DNA from 4 places in the Kitasatospora sp. NPDC052868 genome. Region 2 is predicted to be linked to each of the others. Evidence: riboswitches for the same ligand, from Rfam matches in the RefSeq annotation. Region 2 holds a riboswitch; each other region holds the start of a gene.
The links. A riboswitch is a leader RNA that binds a small molecule or an ion and turns the genes downstream of it on or off. The one in region 2 is predicted to bind cobalamin.
Positions count from the first base shown of each region.

Region 1: another riboswitch for cobalamin. It lies ahead of ACIGZJ_RS16005 (HoxN/HupN/NixA family nickel/cobalt transporter); the one in region 2 lies ahead of ACIGZJ_RS20835 (cobalamin biosynthesis protein).
Region 3: another riboswitch for cobalamin. It lies ahead of metE (5-methyltetrahydropteroyltriglutamate--homocysteine S-methyltransferase); the one in region 2 lies ahead of ACIGZJ_RS20835 (cobalamin biosynthesis protein).
Region 4: another riboswitch for cobalamin. It lies ahead of ACIGZJ_RS07570 (ribonucleoside-diphosphate reductase subunit alpha); the one in region 2 lies ahead of ACIGZJ_RS20835 (cobalamin biosynthesis protein).

Region 1 is NZ_JBITZW010000008.1:167,848-172,328, forward strand. Features, by position in the region: gene ACIGZJ_RS16000 (M24 family metallopeptidase) at 1-918, opposite strand, end outside; gene ACIGZJ_RS16005 (HoxN/HupN/NixA family nickel/cobalt transporter) at 995-2,134, opposite strand; cobalamin riboswitch at 2,167-2,360, opposite strand; gene ACIGZJ_RS16010 (ArsR/SmtB family transcription factor) at 2,456-2,860, shown strand; gene ACIGZJ_RS16015 (SRPBCC family protein) at 2,928-3,407, opposite strand; gene ACIGZJ_RS16020 (RNA polymerase sigma factor) at 3,404-3,883, opposite strand; gene ACIGZJ_RS16025 (DUF3995 domain-containing protein) at 4,055-4,481, shown strand, end outside.
Region 2 is NZ_JBITZW010000011.1:219,138-223,618, forward strand. Features, by position in the region: gene ACIGZJ_RS20830 (cobyric acid synthase) at 1-1,510, opposite strand, end outside; gene ACIGZJ_RS20835 (cobalamin biosynthesis protein) at 1,507-2,550, opposite strand; cobalamin riboswitch at 2,649-2,814, opposite strand; gene ACIGZJ_RS20840 (XRE family transcriptional regulator) at 3,087-3,800, shown strand; gene ACIGZJ_RS20845 (alpha/beta hydrolase family protein) at 3,979-4,481, shown strand, end outside.
Region 3 is NZ_JBITZW010000008.1:25,141-29,621, forward strand. Features, by position in the region: gene metE (5-methyltetrahydropteroyltriglutamate--homocysteine S-methyltransferase) at 1-1,953, opposite strand, end outside; cobalamin riboswitch at 2,091-2,311, opposite strand; gene dhbA (2,3-dihydro-2,3-dihydroxybenzoate dehydrogenase) at 2,607-3,350, shown strand; gene ACIGZJ_RS15490 (isochorismate synthase) at 3,432-4,481, shown strand, end outside.
Region 4 is NZ_JBITZW010000003.1:247,820-252,300, reverse strand. Features, by position in the region: gene ACIGZJ_RS07575 (hypothetical protein) at 119-1,264, opposite strand; cobalamin riboswitch at 1,421-1,562, shown strand; gene ACIGZJ_RS07570 (ribonucleoside-diphosphate reductase subunit alpha) at 1,747-4,143, shown strand; gene ACIGZJ_RS07565 (ribonucleotide-diphosphate reductase subunit beta) at 4,143-4,481, shown strand, end outside.

The DNA of each region.
Region 1 (4,481 bases), on a different contig from region 2:
CCGGATCTCCAGCCCGATGCCGTGGCCGACCGGGTGGGGAGAGGCCTCGGTGTGCCCCGCGGCCTGGAGGATCTCCCGGGCGGCCTGGTCGGGTACGTACTGCTCCACGCCCGGGCCGAGCGCCTCCCGGGCGGCCCGCTGGGCCCGGAACACCAGCCGGTGCAGCTCCACCTGCCAGGGCGCGGGCGCGGCCCCGATCACGAAGGTCCGGGCGGTGGAGACGCCGTAGCCGCGGTACTGGGCACCGAGCACGACGGTGAGGAAGTCGCCCTCCTCGACCCGGCGGTCGGTGGGCTGGTGGGCCTGCTGCCCGGAGTGGCTGCCGGTGCCGACGGAGACCGGGAAGGCCGCCCGGTCGGCGCCGTGGTCGATCATCCGGCGCTCCAGCTCCATCGCCAGGTGCCGCTCGGTGCGGCCGACGAGGATCGACTCCAGCAGCTCGCCGAGCGCCTGGTCGGCGATCTCGGCCGCGATCCGCAGGTCGGCGATCTCGTGCTCGTCCTTGACCGCGCGCAGCCGTTCGACGGCCTGCGCCAGGTCCGCCAGCCGGACGCCCTCGGCCAGCCCGGCCACCGCGCGGTGCCGGCTGACGGTCAGGTCGTGCTCCTCGACCGCCAGGTCCGCGACCCGCAGCCGGACGGCCGCGGCGGCCGCGGCCAGCACGGTGTCCGCGCCGGCGGCCACCGGCAGCTGGGTGAGGTCCTCGCCGATCGCGCGGTCCCCGGTGTCGTCCGGCGGCAGGTCGTCCGGCAGGGCCAGCACCACCCGCTCCCGGGTGAGCAGCACACTCGCCCCGCACGGCGGGCATCCGGTCAGGTACCGGACGTTCGCCGGCCGGGTGATCAGCGCCGCATCGGCCCCGGACGCACTGCAGTGCTCCCTCAGCCGCTCCCGCCGGCCCGCGTACGCATCAGCCATGCGTCGAGCCTACGGAGCCCCACCCCGATCCGCCCGCCGAGCAGACCCGACCGGGCAGCCCCCGCCCCGGGCGGCCTCAGACCTCCGTCGGAGCCGGAGCCGGAGCCCCGTCCGGGGACGGGGTCCAGCGCTGTTCGACCCTGGCCAGCCGCCAGTACGCGATCGCCGCGCCCCAGACCACCACGAAGAGGCCGACGAGCACGTAGCCGACGTTGTCCAGCGACAGCTCCGCGATCCACCCGCTGACCGGGTCGGTCAGATCCAGCTTCTCGTGCAGCACCCCGACCAGCTCGATCGTGCCGATGACGAAGGCCACCGCGATCGACAGCCCGGTGATGGTCAGGTTGTAGAACACCTTGCGCACCGGGTTGGAGAACGCCCACTGGTAGGCGAAGTTCATGAACGTCCCGTCCAGGGTGTCGAACAGGCTCATCCCCGCCGCGAACAGCAGCGGCAGGCAGACGATCGCGTACCAGGGCAGGCCCGCCGCCGCGCCGGAGCCGGCCATCACCATCAGCGTCACCTCGGTCGCGGTGTCGAAGCCGAGGCCGAGGACCATGCCCACCGGGAACATCTGGCCGGGCCGGGTGATCGAGCGGGTGGCCCGGTTCAGCACCCGGGCCAGGAAGCCGCGCGCGTTGAGGTGCTCCTCCAGCTCCGCCTCGTCGAACCGCCCGGCCCGCATCGACCGGAACACCTTCAGGATGCCCAGCAGGGCGACCAGGTTGAGCGCGCCGATCAGGTAGAGGAAGGCCCCGGAGGCGGTGGTGCCGACCACTCCGAGCCACTTGTGGGTGGCGGACTCGTCGTCCATCAGCGTGTTGGCCAGCTGGGCGCCGCCCGCCACCAGGGCGGCCATCAGGACCACCATCGAGGAGTGTCCGAGGGCGAACCAGAAGCCCACCGAGACGGGCCGCTTGCCGTCCGCCATCAGCTTGCGGGTGGTGTTGTCGATCACCGCGATGTGGTCCGCGTCGAAGGCGTGCCGCATGCCGAGCGTGTACGCGGTGACACCCAGGCCCACCCCGAAGACCTGGGTGCCGACCGCGTACTCCTGGGGGGCGACCAGGAAGACGAGCGTCCCGAAGGCCACCACGTGCATGGCCAGGATCACCCCCATGAGCCCTGCCGTGCGGATCGTGTCCTCCCGCCGCCAGCGGAAGGACGGCAGCACGGCGGACGGCGCCGGCGCAGCGGCGGTTTCGGGCAGGGTCATCGTGGGATCACGCTCCAGCACCTCGTGGAATGACGTTCGTGAGATGCCGTGGCCGGTCTCCTGGCTTACGGGGCGTCCGTACCCGCCTTCCCAGGTGCGCGAGGCACCCAGTGGCGTCGTGGATAGGACGACTCCCCCCGATCACAGTGGCGAGGGCCGCTCCGGACTGGGGACCTCTGAAGGTCCGTCACCGGTCTTCCCGAACACCACGGCGGGCAACACCGTAGGGCCCCTCGCAACACCCTTGCAAGGCTGCGCACCTGCGCAGGTGTCCAGGATCACAGCCCGGCGGCCACCCGGGCCGGCTGCAAGAATGGGCCCATGCATCTCGTACCGGCCGACCGCGAGGGCCGGCGCACCATCGACGGGCACCGGGTCTGCGAGGCCATCGCCGCGATCGGCGACACCGCGCACGTCCGCTCCTGGGCCGAGCGGTTCTCCCTGCTCGCCGATCCCGGCCGACTCGCCCTGCTGCTCGCCCTGCACCGGGCCGGCCCGCTCGCCGTCAGCGACCTGGCGGTGGCCACCGGGATGCGCGATCCGGCCGTCTCCCAGGCGCTGCGGCTGCTCCGCACGGCCGGCGCCGTCACCGGCGACAAGGACGGACGCGTGGTGCGCTACCGGCTCGTGGACGACACCCTGCGCCCCCTGCTCGACGAGTGCGCCGCCGCCGAGCACCACGAGCCCGTCATCGAGCAGCCCGGACCGGCCACCGCCACGGGCTGACCCGCCCTCCGCCGCGCTCGGCGCCGTCCCGCCCGGGTGTGGAACCGACCCGTGAGCCGGACCGCCCTCAGCCTTCCCGGACCAGGCGTTCGAAGCGGCGCAGCGAACGGTCCGCCAGCGGCTCGGTGACGGGGTGGAGGGCGCGGGCGAGCAGGGCCGCGCCGGGCAGCCGGAACGCCCCGAGGAAGGCGAAGCGGGTGCCGTCCGACTCGGGCCTCGCGGCCAGACCCCCGAGTAGGAAGCGGCTGCGCATCAGGCACCAGCCCGGCGCCTGCTCGACGTCGAAGCGGGCGCGCAGACGGGAGTGGCCGACCACCAGGGCCTGCCGGCGGCCCTCCGCCGGGCCCTCGCCGAGGCGGACCGACCGGATGTCGGGCAGCCAGCGCGGCAGTCGGCCCTCCAGGTCCGCGGCCACCGCCCAGACCTGGTCGAACGGGACGTCGATCACCGTCTCGTGGACGGCGCCGCCCGGGGTGGCGGCGGCGATGACGTGCAGGCGGCGGACCGGGTCGAAGTCGGCTACCGGCCAGGGGATGCGCTCGGTCACTGCTGCCACGCCCTTCGGAAGCTGAGTCGGGCCCGGGACAGCCGGGACTTCACGGTGCCGGTCGCCACGCCCAGCAGGTCGGCGGTGGCCCGCTCGTCCAGGCCCTCGATGTCGCGCAGCACCAGGACGGCACGGTGCTCGGGGGTGAGCCGGGCGAGGACGTCCTCGATGTCGGTGGCGAGCTGCGGATCGCCGGGGCGGGGCAGCTCGGAGAGGTCGGCGGGGACGCAGCGGGCGACCCGCCGCACATGCCGGACCGCCTCGCGGACGGCGATCGAGCGGACCCAGCCGAACAGCGCGGCCGGGTCCTTGAGCTGGCGCAGTCGGCGGAACACCGCGATCAGCGCCTCCTGGGTCGCGTCCGGCCCGTCGTCCAGCGCGATCGGACCGCAGAGCCGGCGCACGTACGGTGTGACCAGCTCCAGCAGTTCGCTGACGGCCAGCTGGTCGCCGCGCTGGGCGGCACGGACCAGCACGGCGGTATCCGTTGGGGTGTCGGGACCATCCACGTCCGATCAGAGGCGCCGAAACCGCCGGACGTTCCCTCGTCCGCACCGCTTTCCACTGTGACGCTCGCCACGGGAACGTCCGCCCGCCGGGGCGGCTCCTGTGGGGCGACACACTGCCGGGACATCCGAGGGGTCGCCATGAATCGCCGCCGTACCGCCGCGCTCGCCATCGCCACCGTGCTCGCCGCCGACGGGCTGCTGCACGTCTACTGGGCCACCGGCCGCACCTGGCCGGCGCCGGACACCGCGGCGCTGTCGCAGCTGGTGCTCAACGCCGACGTGCCCTTCACCCCGCGGGTGGTGCTGCCGCTCGCCGCGCTGCTGTTCTCGGGCGCCGCGCTGGTGGCGGCCCGCGGCGGGGTAATGCCCGCCACCGCCCGCCGACTGCCGGCCCTCGCCCTGCGGTGGGGTCCGCGCGCGGTCGCGGGCGGACTGCTCGCGCGCGGACTGGCGGGGCTGGTCTGGGCGGCCGGGATCGGAGCCGAGACCGACTCGGCCTTCTACCGGCTCAACCTGGCCGTCTACACGCCGCTCTGCCTGGCCGGCGCCGCGGCCGCGTGGACGG
Region 2 (4,481 bases):
GATTCTCCAAGAGGGCTCCGGGCGGGAGGAACGGCAGCGACCCGGCCGCCGGTACCCCGCCCTCGATCAGCTTCCACAGCGCGTCGGTGTCCGCGTGCTCCTCGATCAGGTCGCCCAGCCGGTCCAGCCGGGCCTCGCGCGCCTCGGCGAACGAGGTGTCCGGCGCGGGCACGAACGCCCGGCCCGCCGCCTGCGCCACCTCGCGCAGCAGCTCGCGCCGGAAGCCGTCGTTCTCCAGCGCGCCGTGCCAGGTCGTACCCCACACCGCCCCCACCCGGCAGCCGTCCAGGAAGGCTTCCCCGCCCTCGACGGCCACCACACCGTGGTGGATCTCGTACCCCTCGACCCGCTGCCCGTACGCCTCGCCGACCGGGCGGCCGAGCACCTTCGCGGCGCCGAAGCGGACCCGGGTGGGCAGCAGGCTGAGACCGTCGACGGCGCCGGCCTTCGACTCCACCTCGTCCACGATCGTGCGGGCCAGCATCTGGTAGCCGCCGCAGACGCCGAGGACCGGCCGCCCGGCCGCGGCCCGCGCCCTGAGGGCGGGCTCCAGGCCGCGCTCGCGCAGCCAGGCCAGGTCGGCGACGGTGGCCCGGGTGCCGGGCAGGATCACCAGGTCGGCGTCGGCCAGCTCCTCGGGCCGGGTGGCCCAGCGGACCAGGACGCCCGGCTCCTGGGCCAGCGCGTCCATGTCGGTGAAGTTGGACAGCCGGGGGAAGCGCACCACGGCCACCCGCAGCACGTCCGCGCCGAGCGGCCCGCGCCCCTCGGTGCGGTCCACCACGGTGGTCAGGTCGAGTGAGTCCTCGGCGTCCAGCCAGAGCCCGGACAGCATCGGCAGGGTGCCGAGCACCGGCCGGCCGGTGAGCCGGTCCAGCATGTCGAGGCCGGGGGCGAGCAGCCGCGCGTCGCCCCGGAACTTGTTGACGAACCAGCCCGCGACGTGCCGCTGGTCCTCGGCCGACAGCAGCGCCAGCGTCCCGTACATCGCGGCGAACACCCCGCCGCGGTCGATGTCCCCGACCACCACCACCGGCAGCCCGGCGGCGGTGGCCAGGCCCATGTTGGCGATGTCCCGGTCCCGCAGGTTGATCTCGGCGGGCGAGCCGGCGCCCTCGCAGACCACCACGTCGTAGCGGCCGCGCAGGTCCGCCAGGCACTCCAGGGCCCGCTCCAGCAGGAGGGGCTTGCGGTCGCGGTAGTCCATCGCACCGACCTCGGCGACGGCCCGGCCCAGCAGCACCACCTGGCTGCGGCCGTCCGCGCCCGGCTTGAGCAGCACCGGGTTCATCGCCGCCTCGGGCTCCACCCGGGCCGCCTGCGCCTGCATCGCCTGCGCGCGGCCGATCTCGGCGCCGTCGGCGGTGACGAAGGAGTTCAGCGACATGTTCTGGGCCTTGAACGGCGCCACGGCGACGCCCTGGCGGGCCAGCCAGCGGCAGATGCCCGCGGTGACCACGCTCTTGCCCGCGTCCGAGGTCGTCCCGGCGACCAGCAGCGCGTTGCTCATGCGCTCCCCCTCCGCTTCCGTGCCGTGAGCCCCGGCAGAAGTCCTGCCGGGGGTGCTGCCGTCCGGGCCGGCGTGCGTCGCGCCGTCAGCCCCGTCCGGAGGGCCTGCCCGAGGGCGTGCCCGGCGACCGCCGCCCCGAGGGCCAGCAGCCCCACCCGGCGGGAGAGCCGGCAGGCCCGCTCGATGTCGTCCACCGTCACCGGCCGCAGCTCGCCGCCGAGGACGGGCCGGTGCTCCACCCGGCTCCCGTAGGCCAGCGTGCCGCCCAGCCGCACGCCGATCGCCCCCGCGAAGGCCGACTCGGCCTGGCCCGCGTTGGGGCTGGGGTGCGCGGAGCCGTCCCGGCGCCAGACCCGCCAGGCGGTCCGGGGTTCGGGCGAGGCGGCGACGGTCAGCAGCGCGGTCAGCCGGGCGCCCGGCCAGCCCGCCACGTCGTCCAGCCGGGCCGAGGCCCAGCCGAACCGGGCGTAGCGCGGCGAGCGGTGGCCGACCATCGCGTCCAGGGTGTTGACGGCGCGGAACGCCAGCAGTCCGGGCGTTCCCGCGAGCGCGCCCCAGACCAGGGCGTTCACCACGGCGTCGGCGGTGTTCTCGGCGACCGACTCGACCACCGCGCGGGCGATCTGCTGCTCGTCCAGCGCGCTCGGGTCGCGGCCGCACAGGTGCGGCAGCCGGCTGCGGGCCGCCGCGAGGTCGCCCGCCGACAGCGAGCGGCCGATGGTGCGGGCCTCCCGGGTCAGCGAGGTGCCGCCGAGGACCGTCCAGGTCGCGGCCGCGGTGAGCGCGGCCCGCCCGAGCGGCCGGCGGCCGAGCGTCCGGTCGGCGGCCACCGCGCCGGCCGCGACGGTGCCCACGCAGAGCGCGGTGTAGGCGGCGCCGGCGCCGCGGTGGTCGCGCCAGAGGGGGCGTTCCAGCCGGCCCGCCGCGCTGCCGAAGGCGGCCACCGGGTGGCCGCGCCGCGGATCGGCGAAGCGGGCGTCGGCGAGATGGCCCGCGACGGCGCCCAGCGCGAAGGCGGCGGCGCGGGTCAGCGGGCGCACGGCGGCGGGCAGCCGGGGGCTCGGTCGGTCGGGGCAGCCTGCATCGCGTGCGTGTCCTCACTCAGGGTCCGCGCCCTGGATCGACGTACCGGCGGCGAGAGTCTCCTGGCTTCCGGGTCCGAACGCACCTTCGGGCCTTCCAGCGGCTTCTGACGGCCTGCCGACGGGCACCCCCCGCCCCGCTGACGGGTGAGGAGGTGACTCTCCGAACGTGCTCCCCGGTGACAGTGGCGGGACCGCGCCGGACTCGCACCGGCTTCCTCTGCATGCCTCCGTATTGGCTGAAGGATCCCATCACGGGGCCGAACCGGGAGTCAACCAAGGTCACGGAGGGTTTGGTCACACCCCCCGGAGGTTTCCCGCCGCCTTCCAGCCCCAGTCCCGCCCCCGTCCCGCCCCGTCGCTACCTCCGAGTCACGCCCCCGCAGGGGCATGACAGCCTGTGGGATCGTCCAGCGCCCTGTAGACGCCTACAGCCGCGCTTCGTGTGTTCGGCGGCTGGGGCGCCGATGCACCAAGGCCTACCGTCTGGTCCCATGCGACGCAGACAGCCTCCGGCCGTGCCCCCGGTGCCCTTCTCGCCCACGGCCGCCCGCGCGCACCGCGCCGGACTCGGGCTGACCCCGGCCCAGGTCGCCGAGGGCATGGCGGCGCACGGCGTCCGGCTGCTGCCCTCCCACGTGCTCGGCTGGGAGAGCGGCGAGCTGCGCCCCGCCGAGGAGGAGTTCATCGCCCTGGCCCGGGCGCTCTGGTGCCCGCCCGCCCAGTTGATGGGCACCCGCCCGGCCCGGCTGCGGGACTTCCGGGTCGCCCGGGAGCTCAGCCAGGAGGCCGCCGCCCGCCGGATCGGCATCCCGCTGCGGCACTACCAGGCCGCCGAGGCCACCGGCCGCTGGGACGGCGACGACGAGCAGACGTACGCGCTCGCGCAGGTGCTCGGCCTGACGCTGCGCGAGCTGGTCGCGGTGACGGACCGCCGGGAGGAGCTGGACCAGCGGCTGCGCCAGTGCGTGGACGGCCGCTGGCAGGCGCAGACCCGGGCGATCGGCCGGATCGTGCCGGTGCACGAGAGCGACCTCGCCACGGTGCTGACGGCGCTGCAGGGCGAGTACCAGGTCGCCTCGCACTGGGGCGCCGGCAGCTGGGGCTCCCCGGCCCCGGCGGCCCGCCCGGCGCAGCCGCAGGACCGCCCGGTCGGCGAGCGGTTCTGGGAGCTGCTCGGGCGGCGGCAGACCGACATCCCGGTCTGAGGCCGGTCGGTCCGGCCCCGGGTGACCCGGACGGCCCTGTCCGGTGGCCGTCGCCCGCCCCCGCGAGTGGACTGGGGCTGTCTGTCCGAGCAACTCCCGCCGGGCGTGCACGGCCGGGGAGGCGCCCGGCCCAGTCCGCGATCAGGCCAGTCCGCGATCAACAGAGCGGGGAGCGAGTATGCGTTGGGGAACCGCAGCCGTCGTGGCGGCAGCCGTCGTCGGGACCGGGGCGGCCGTCCTGGTGATCGGCCGGAAGGCGTCCGAGCGGATGGTCCACCCGGCGGCCGCGCGGCGGCCGGCGGGCCCCGTGCTGGTGCAGAGCCTGGCCGCCGGGCGGGCCACCTTCACCCGCAGCCAGGCCAGCGCCCGCCCCGGCCGCTGGGCCGTCGAGTGGGGCGAGGACGGCCACGCGGTGGTCGGCGAGATCCTGCACCAGGACGGGCAGGGCGTCACCCGGCGGCTGGAGCGCGCCGACCGGGGCACCCTGAAGGCCGGTACCGCCGTCCGCTTCACCCCCGACGTCTACCGCGGCGACCCGATGAGCGCGCTCGGGCTGGACTTCACCGAGACCGCCGCGGAGGGCGAGCTGGGCGCCCTGCCCGCCTGGTGGCTGGACGGCAAGCGCGGCACCTGGGTGCTGCTGGTGCACGGCCCGGACACCGACCGCCGGCAGACCCTCCC
Region 3 (4,481 bases), on a different contig from region 2:
GGTGGAGATCCGGAACGACTCGGTGGCCCAGTCCAGGTAGGCGGGCCGGTCGGCGGCCCGCAGCGGGAGGGTCTCGCGCAGCGCGGGCTCGTCCACCTGGATCACCGCGGCGCCGGCCGCCTCCAGGTCGGCGACCTCGTCGCGCAGGGCGAGCGCGACCTGGCGGGCGGTGTCGCCGAGCGGCTGGTCGTCGCGGACGAAGGACCAGGCGAGCATGGTGACCGGGCCGGTGAGCATGCCCTTGACCGGACGGTCCGTCTGGTCCTGCGCGTAGCGGAACCAGTCGACGGTCATCGGGTGCGGGCGGGAGATGTCGCCGGCCAGCACCGGCGGGCGGACGTAGCGGGTGCCGTAGGACTGCACCCAGCCGTGCTGGGTGGCCAGGTAGCCGCTCAGCTGCTCGGCGAAGTACTGGACCATGTCGTTGCGTTCGGGCTCGCCGTGGACCAGGACGTCGAGGCCGGCCTTCTCCTGGTAGGCGATCACCTCGCGGACCTCGGCCCGCATCCGGTCCTGGTAGGTGCCGGCGTCGATCCGGCCGGCCCGCAGGTCGGCGCGGGCGGTGCGCAGTTCGGTGGTCTGCGGGAAGGAGCCGATGGTGGTGGTCGGCAGCGGCGGCAGGTCGAGGCGGGCGCGCTGGGCGGCGGCACGTTCGGCGTAGGCCTGGTCGCGGCGGGCGTCCCGGGCGGTGGTGGCGCCGACCCGGGCCCGGACGGCCGGGTCGTGGGTGAGTGCCGAGGCCGCGCGGGAGGCCAGTCCGGCCCGGTTGACGGCGAGTTGGGCCGTGATGGTGTGGGTGCCCTCGCGCAGGCCGCGGGCCAGGGTGGTGATCTCGGCGGTCTTCTGGCGGGCGAAGGCCAGCCAGCGGGCGACCTGCGGGTCGAGGTCGCGCTCGGCCTCGGCGTCCAGCGGGACGTGCAGCAGGGAGCAGGACGGGGCGACGTCGACCCGGTCGGCGAGCCCGAGCAGGGTGCCGAGGGTGGCGAGGGACTTCTCCAGGTCGTTGAGCCAGATGTTGCGCCCGTCGACCACGCCGGCGATCAGGCGCTTGCCGGGCAGGCCGCCGACCGCGGCGAGGTCGTCGAGGTTGGCGGCGGCGGGGCCGGTGAAGTCCAGTGCGAGGCCCTCGATCGGGGCCTTGGCCAGCACCGGGAGGGCCTCGCCGAGGCGGTCGAAGTAGCCGGCGACCAGCAGCTTCGGCCGACTCGTCAGGGCTCCGAGCTCGCGGTAGGCGCGGGCGGCGGCGTTGAGTTCGGCCGGGGTGCGGTCCTGGACCAGGGCGGGCTCGTCCAGCTGCACCCATTCGGCGCCGGCCGCGCGCAGTTCGCCGAGGAGCTCGGCGTAGACGGGCAGCAGCCGGTCCAGCAGGGTGACCGGCTGGAAGTCGGCCGCGACGCCGGGGGCGGGCTTGGCCAGCAGCAGGTAGGTCAGCGGACCGACCAGGACGGGGCGGGCGGTGAGGCCGAGGCCGAGGGCCTCGCGCAGTTCGCCGACCGGCTTGGCCGGGTTGGCGGCGAAGACCGTGTCCGGCCCCAACTCGGGTACCAGGTAGTGGTAGTTGGTGTCGAACCACTTGGTCATCTCCAGCGGCGCCACCTCCTGGGTGCCGCGCGCCATGGCGAAGTAGCCGTCCAGCGGGTCGGCGTCGACGGCCGCGCGGTGCCGGGCCGGGATCGCGCCGACGGCGACGGTGGTGTCCAGCACGTGGTCGTAGAGCGAGAAGTCCCCGGTGGGGACCTCGGAGACGCCGGAGTCGGCGAGCCGCTGCCAGGTGTCGCGGCGCAGCCGCGCCGCGGTGGTCTGCAGGGCCTCGGCGCCGACCCGGCCGGCCCAGTACCCCTCGATCGCCTTCTTCAGCTCCCGGTTGGGGCCCTGCCGCGGGTAGCCGTGGACGGTGGCCTGCGGGGCGGTGGTGGAGGGGGTGGCGGCAGCGGTGGTGGAACTCGATGACACGGAACTCTCCTTCGCGAGTCGCGCTGCGATCCCGGGAGAGCACGAGGACGTGAAGGTACGACAGTGGGTGCGCGACACCAGGATGTGCCCGCCCGCTCCGCCGACCCGCCCACGAGGTCACCGAGATCTCCGCGTGCGGGGTGCACACGGGCAGTGGCAGGTCTTCGGACTCGTCGGCACGTCCGCCTGAGTCAGGCGGACACCTACTGGCCGTCGCTTCCCAGGCCCCTCGGGGCCCAGTGCATGTGACGGCGGTCGTTCCCACTCACCGCTGCGGGGCAGTCCCGGATTCCCACCGGGTTCCCTCTTACGACGCCGTGGCTGGAGGACACGGCGAACCGACTGCACCTCCACCCTAGGGCCCGCGAGCCCCGCCCGTCACGACCGGGTCCGGATTCCGGACGGCCGCGCGGTCCGGGGCGCACGGGCACGACGACGGCCGCGCGGGCGCGTCCCGGGCGGCGCTGGAGCCCCCCGATGCGGTTAGGCTAACCTTACCTCGTTGTCTCGCAAGCCTGTCCGACAGCCGCCGCGCTCCGACCCCAGGGAGAACGTCCATGCCACCCGCCTTCAGCCGCGTCCCCAGACCGCGTCGCACCGGCCTGGACGCCGCCAAGTCGGCCGCCACGAAGGCGCGGTGACCCGTGGCATCGATATCCACCGAGGAGTTCGAGGGCCGGACCGCCCTGGTCACCGGCGCCGCCCAGGGCATCGGGGCCGCCGTCGCCCGGCTGCTGGCCGATCGCGGGGCCCGCGTCGTGGCCTGCGACCTCTCCCCCTCCGGGCCCTCGGTCCACCGCCTCGACGTCACGGACGCCGAAGCCGTCGATCGGCTGGTGGACCAGGCCGAGCGTGAGTACGGACCGCTCGACATCCTGGTCAACGTCGCGGGCGTGCTGCACGCCGGACCGGCCATCGAAACCAGCGACGAGGACTGGCAGCGCACCTTCGCCGTCAACACCACCGGGGTCTTCCACACCTGCCGCTCCGTCGGGCGCCGGATGGCCGGGCGCGGCCGGGGCAGCATCGTCACCGTCGGGTCCAACGCCGCCGGCGTCCCCCGGATGAACATGGCCGCCTACGCGGCCTCCAAGGCGGCCACCACGATGTTCATGCGCTGCCTGGGCCTGGAACTGGCCGCCTCCGGTGTGCGCTGCAACCTGGTCTCGCCCGGGTCCACCGACACACCGATGCAGCGCGCGCTGTGGACCGACGACGACGCCGAGCGCCGGGTCCTCGAAGGCGACCCGGCCACCTACCGGGTGGGGATCCCGCTCGGCCGGATCGCCGCCCCCGAGGACATCGCCGAGGCCGTGCTCTTCCTGGCCGGCGACCGCGCGCGGCACGTGACCATGCACGACCTCTACGTCGACGGCGGCGCCACGCTGCGGGCCTGACCCCGACCCGGGCGGCCCGGAAGCGCGCCCCTTCGAGTCCCCTCACCCCGGTGCCCCCGGCACCGGGCAGAACGGAGCACCATGACCACGGCTTCCGAGGCCCGGTCCCCCGTCGCGACCCCGCTGGACGGCAGCGGGCTGCTGGCCGCCTACCGCCCGGCCGCCGACCGGGCCTTCCTCGTCGGCCCCACCCGGACCCTGCTCGCCGAGGGCGTGCACCGGTCCGTCCCCGACCCCGCCGAGGCCGGCCGACTGCTGGCCGCGGCGCGGGCCGAGGGCCGCGACCCGCTCGTGGTCGGCGCGATCCCCTTCTCCCCCGGCCGCCCCGCCGAACTGTTCGTCCCCGAGCGGGTGCTGCGGGCCGAGCCGATCCGCGGCACCCGGACCGCCGCCCCCGCCCGCCCGGCGCAGTCGGCGTGGACCAGGCGCCCCGTCCCCGCGCCCGAGGGCTACCGGGACGCCGTCGCCGAGGCGGTCCGGCTGATGGACGCGGACCGGGAGCTCGCCAAGGTCGTCCTCGCCCGCACCCTGGAGCTCACCTCCCCCGGCGGTACCGACCTCCCCGCCATGCTCGGCCGGCTGCTGGACCGCGACCCGCACGGCTACACCTTCGCCGTGCCGGCCGGCGGCACCGCCACCCTGATCGGCGCCAGCCCCGAACTGCTGGTCTCCCGTCAGGGCCGCCGTGTGGTGTCGAACCCGCTGGCCGGGTCCGCCGCCCGCAGCACCGACCCGGTGGAGGACCGGCGCCGGGCCGAGGAGCTCGCCCGCTCCCCCAAGGACCTCGCCGAGCACGCCTTCGTGGTCGACGCCGTCCGGCAGGCGCTCGCACCGCACTGCGACGACCTCGTCGCCCCCGCGCAGCCCTCGCTCGTCCGCACGGCCGCCATGTGGCACCTGTCCACCACCGTCACCGGGACCCTGCGCGACCCCGCCACCAGCGCCCTGGACCTCGCGCTGGCCCTGCACCCCACCCCGGCGGTCTGCGGCACCCCGACCGACCGCGCCCGGACGCTGATCGGCGCCCTGGAGCCCTTCGACCGCGGCCTCTACACCGGCGTGGTCGGCTGGGGCGACGCCGACGGCGACGGCGAATGGGTCGTGACCCTGCGCTGCGCCGAGGCCGACGGC
Region 4 (4,481 bases), on a different contig from region 2:
GCTTTGGGGCAGGCCGGTGCCTCCCCCCGAAAGCGGTCATCCTATCCGACGGCCATCTGCCGTCCGCACCGGGACGGTTGGCCGCCGGACGGTCCGCCGGCGGCCTCCTGCGGCAGACTCAGCCGGTGTGTCCGGCGCGGCCCAGCAGGACCGCCTTGGTGCGGTCCGCGAGCAGGGCGCCGGCGGTCGAGGCCACCGGGTCGCTCTGGTCCGGGGTCTGCTTGAGCGAGCCCGCCACGGTGAAGTAGCCGAAGCGGCCGATCGCGGCGTGCGTCTCCGTGCAGCCCGACTTGTCGGTCACGCAGAAGGTGGCCACGCCGGGGCCGGACAGGCCCTGGATCAGGCCGGCGTGACGGCCGAGCGCGCGGTCCGCGCCCGCCTTGTTGTCGAAGACCGCGACGCCGACGGTCACCGCGCTGTCGCCGCTGACGTACGTCGCGCGGACCAGCGAGCGGCAGGTGTCGTCGCCGAGGGCGAGGCCGAGGCCGCCGGTGGTCGCCTTGGAGCACGGGGACGTGGCCCCGGTCACCTTGCGGGTCCACACCTTGCCGTCGATGGTGCGGGTCTGGTCCGGGAACAGCGTCGCGGCGTCGACCGGGAGCTTGTCGGTGGCGGCGTCCGAGATGACGGCCAGCGCCTGCTCGGTGGGCACGCCCGCCGAGGTGGAGCTCGCGGTCGGCTTGGGGTCGGCCTTGGTGTCGCCGTTGCCGTTGATCCACACCGCGGCCGCGACCACGCCGCCGACCAGGACGGCGGCCAGCGCCGCGGCGCCGATCCACAGGCGCTTGCGCTTGCGGGACTCGTTCGCGTGGCGGTCCGCCATCGCACCCCAGTCCGGCTCGGCGGGGCCCTGCGGCGCGGGCTGCGGCCACTGGTTGTACGGGGCGGGCCCGCCGGGGCCCTGGGGCGGCCCGGTGTGGGGCTGCGGCGCGGGCTGCGGCATCGGCTGGGCCATCGGCTGCGGCGCGGGCTGCGGCTGGGCCATCGGCTGCGGGGCCGGCGGCGGGTACACCCCGGGCCCGCTCGGCACATGCGGCGGCGCCGGCGGCTGGGCCTGCGGCGGCACCCCGGCCCCCGGCTGCGCGTACGGGGTCGCGGGCGGCCCGAAGCCACCGGGCGGCGGCACCGGCGGCCCGCCCTGCTGCTGCGGCGGCACGGGCGGCTGACCCGGCGGCACCTGACCCGGCGTTTCCGGCTGCTGACCCGGCACCGGCTGCGCCGGCTGACGCGCCCACTCCGGCGGTACGCCCGTTCCCTCGCTCATGTGCCGAGATCGTAGGGCATGACCCTGACGGCCAGTCGTCCGGTAACCAATCCGTTCCCAAAACCGGCCGTCCACCGGACACGCCGGGGCCCGCGCCCGCACCCGCCGTCATCGTCCCGACACGCGGCGCCGCACAACATGTGGTGTCGCATCGAGCGGACACCACTAGATGTATGCTCGACCCTGCTGTCGACGCAGGGGAACCCGGTGCGAGTCCGGGACTGCCCCGCAGCGGTGTGCGGGCGGCTCCCCAAAGAGCCCGCGAGTCCGACTACCTGCCGACGGCGTGCCACGGCCTCCCCGCAGAGGCCCTGCAGCACGTGCAGTACTTCCGGGCCTCGCGGGCGGGCCGGGGATGCCACCGTCGCGCGACGCCACCGGGCGTTCGCGCCGTGCTCCCCTGCCCCGATCGGCCCGGTTGCCGGATCCGCCGCCGATCGCCGCCAGGAGAGAGCGCCTTGACCACCGCTGCCTCAGTCACCCTGCCCGCCCAGGGTTCCCCCGCCGAACCGACGGTTTCCGACCCCGGCGGTTCGCTGCTCCGGCTACTGACCGACCGCAGCGTCGATCTCCCCCAGGTGGACCCCGGCCATGTCGCCGCCGCCGCGCTCCGCGGCCGCCACGCCGGCTCGGACTTCGCCGAGCTGCGCGGGCTGGCCGTGGAGGCCGCCGCGTCGATGATCGCCGAGGACCCGCAGTACTCGAAGCTGGCCGCCCGTCTCCTCGCCCTGGAGATCGTCGACGAGGCCGTCAGCCAGGGCTCGGTCTCGTTCTCCGCCTCGATCGCCGTCGGCCACGCCGAGGGCCTGATCGGCGACACCACCGCCGCCTTCGTCGCCAAGCACGCCGACACCCTGAACGCCCTGATCGACCCCAGCGGCGACGACCGCTTCGAGTACTTCGGCCTGCGCACCGTGCAGAGCCGCTACCTGCTGCGCCACCCGATCACCCGCAAGGTCGTCGAGACCCCGCAGCACTTCCTGCTCCGCGTCGCCAGCGGCCTGGCGGTCGGCGACAACGAGCAGTCGGTGCGCGAGGTGGCCGAGCTGTACCGCCTGATGAGCCGGCTGGAGTACCTGACCTCCTCGCCGACCCTCTTCAACTCCGGCACCCGGCACCCGCAGATGTCGAGCTGCTACCTGCTCGACTCGCCGCTGGACAACCTGGACTCGATCTACTCGCGCTACGCCCAGATCGCCCGCCTCTCCAAGCACGCCGGCGGCATCGGCCTGTCCTACTCGCGGATCCGCTCGCGCGGCTCGCTGATCCGGGGCACCAACGGCAAGTCCAACGGCATCGTCCCGTTCCTGCGCACCCTCGACTCCTCGGTCGCCGCCGTCAACCAGGGCGGCCGCCGCAAGGGCGCGGCCTGCGTCTACCTGGAGACCTGGCACGCGGACATCGAGGAGTTCCTGGAGCTGCGCGACAACACCGGTGAGGAGGCGCGCCGCACCCACAACCTGAACCTGGCGCACTGGATCCCGGACGAGTTCATGCGCCGGGTGAACGCCAACGCCGACTGGTCGCTGTTCTCCCCCGCCGACGTGCCCGAGCTGGTCGACCTGTGGGGCGTCGAGTTCGACGAGGCCTACCTGAAGGCCGAGCAGGCCGGCAAGGCCGTCCGCACCATCCCCGCGCAGACCCTGTACGCCCGGATGATGCGCACCCTGGCGCAGACCGGCAACGGCTGGATGACCTTCAAGGACGCCTCCAACCGCGCCGCCAACCAGACCGCGCTGCCCGGCCGCACGGTGCACAGCTCCAACCTCTGCACCGAGATCCTGGAGGTCACGGACGACTCCGAGACCGCCGTCTGCAACCTCGGCTCGGTCAACCTCGGCGCGCACGTCGCCGCCGGTGCCACCGCCGCGGACCTGCTGAACGCCATGGACTGGGACCGGCTGGACGCCACCGTGCGCACCGCCGTCACCTTCCTCGACCGCGTGGTGGACATCAACTTCTACCCGACCCCCGAGGCCGGCGCGTCCAACTCGCGCTGGCGCCCGGTGGGCCTCGGCGTGATGGGCCTGCAGGACGTCTTCTTCCAGCTCCGCCTGGACTTCGACTCCGCCGAGGCCAAGCAGCTCTCCACCCTGATCTCCGAGCGCATCATGCTCACCGCCTACGAGCGCTCCGCCGACCTGGCCGAGCAGCTGGGCCGGCACGAGGCGTACGGCGAGACCCGCGCCGCCCGCGGCGAGCTGCACATCGACCACTTCCCGAGCGCCGCGCCCGAGTGGGCCGATCGCTGGACCGCCCTGCGGGCCCGGATCGCCACCACCGGTCTGCGCAACTCGCTGCTGCTGGCGATCGCGCCGACCGCCACGATCGCCTCGATCGCCGGCGTGTACGAGTGCATCGAGCCGCAGGTCTCCAACCTGTTCAAGCGCGAGACCCTCTCCGGCGAGTTCCTCCAGGTCAACCCGTACCTGGTGCGCGAGCTCAAGGAGCTCGGCGTCTGGGACCAGCAGACCCGGGACGCGCTGCGCGACGCCAACGGCTCCGTCCAGGAGCTCAACTGGCTGCCCGCCGGGGTCCGCTCGCTGTACCGCACGGCCTGGGAGCTGCCCCAGCGCGCGCTGATCGACCTGGCCGCCGCCCGGATGCCGTACATCGACCAGAGCCAGTCGCTGAACCTCTTCATGGCCGCGCCCACCATCGGCAAGCTCAGCTCGATGTACGCGTACGCGTGGAAGGTCGGTCTGAAGACCACCTACTACCTGCGCTCGCGCCCGGCGACCAGGATCGCCCAGGCCGCGTCGGGCACGGCCCGCGCCGCCGCCCCGGTGCCGGTGGCGTCCCCGACCCTCACGCCGGAGGAGGAGGCCGCGCTGGCCTGCTCCCTGGAGAACCCCGAGTCCTGCGAGGCCTGCCAGTAATGTCCGACGACCGCGAGAAGATGCTGCTCGACCCCGGGTTCGAGCTGACCCTTCGCCCGATGCGCTACCCGTCGTTCTACGACCGCTACCGCGACGCGATCAAGAACACCTGGACCGTCGAGGAGGTGGACCTGCACTCCGACGTCGCCGACCTCGCCAAGCTGAGCGAGGGCGAGCGGCACATGATCGGCCGGCTGGTCGCCTTCTTCGCCACCGGTGACTCGATCGTCTCCAACAACGTGGTGCTGAGCCTCTACAAGCACATCAACTCCCCGGAGGCGCGGCTGTACCTGTCGCGCCAGCTGTTCGAGGAGGCCGTGCACGTCCAGTTCTACCTG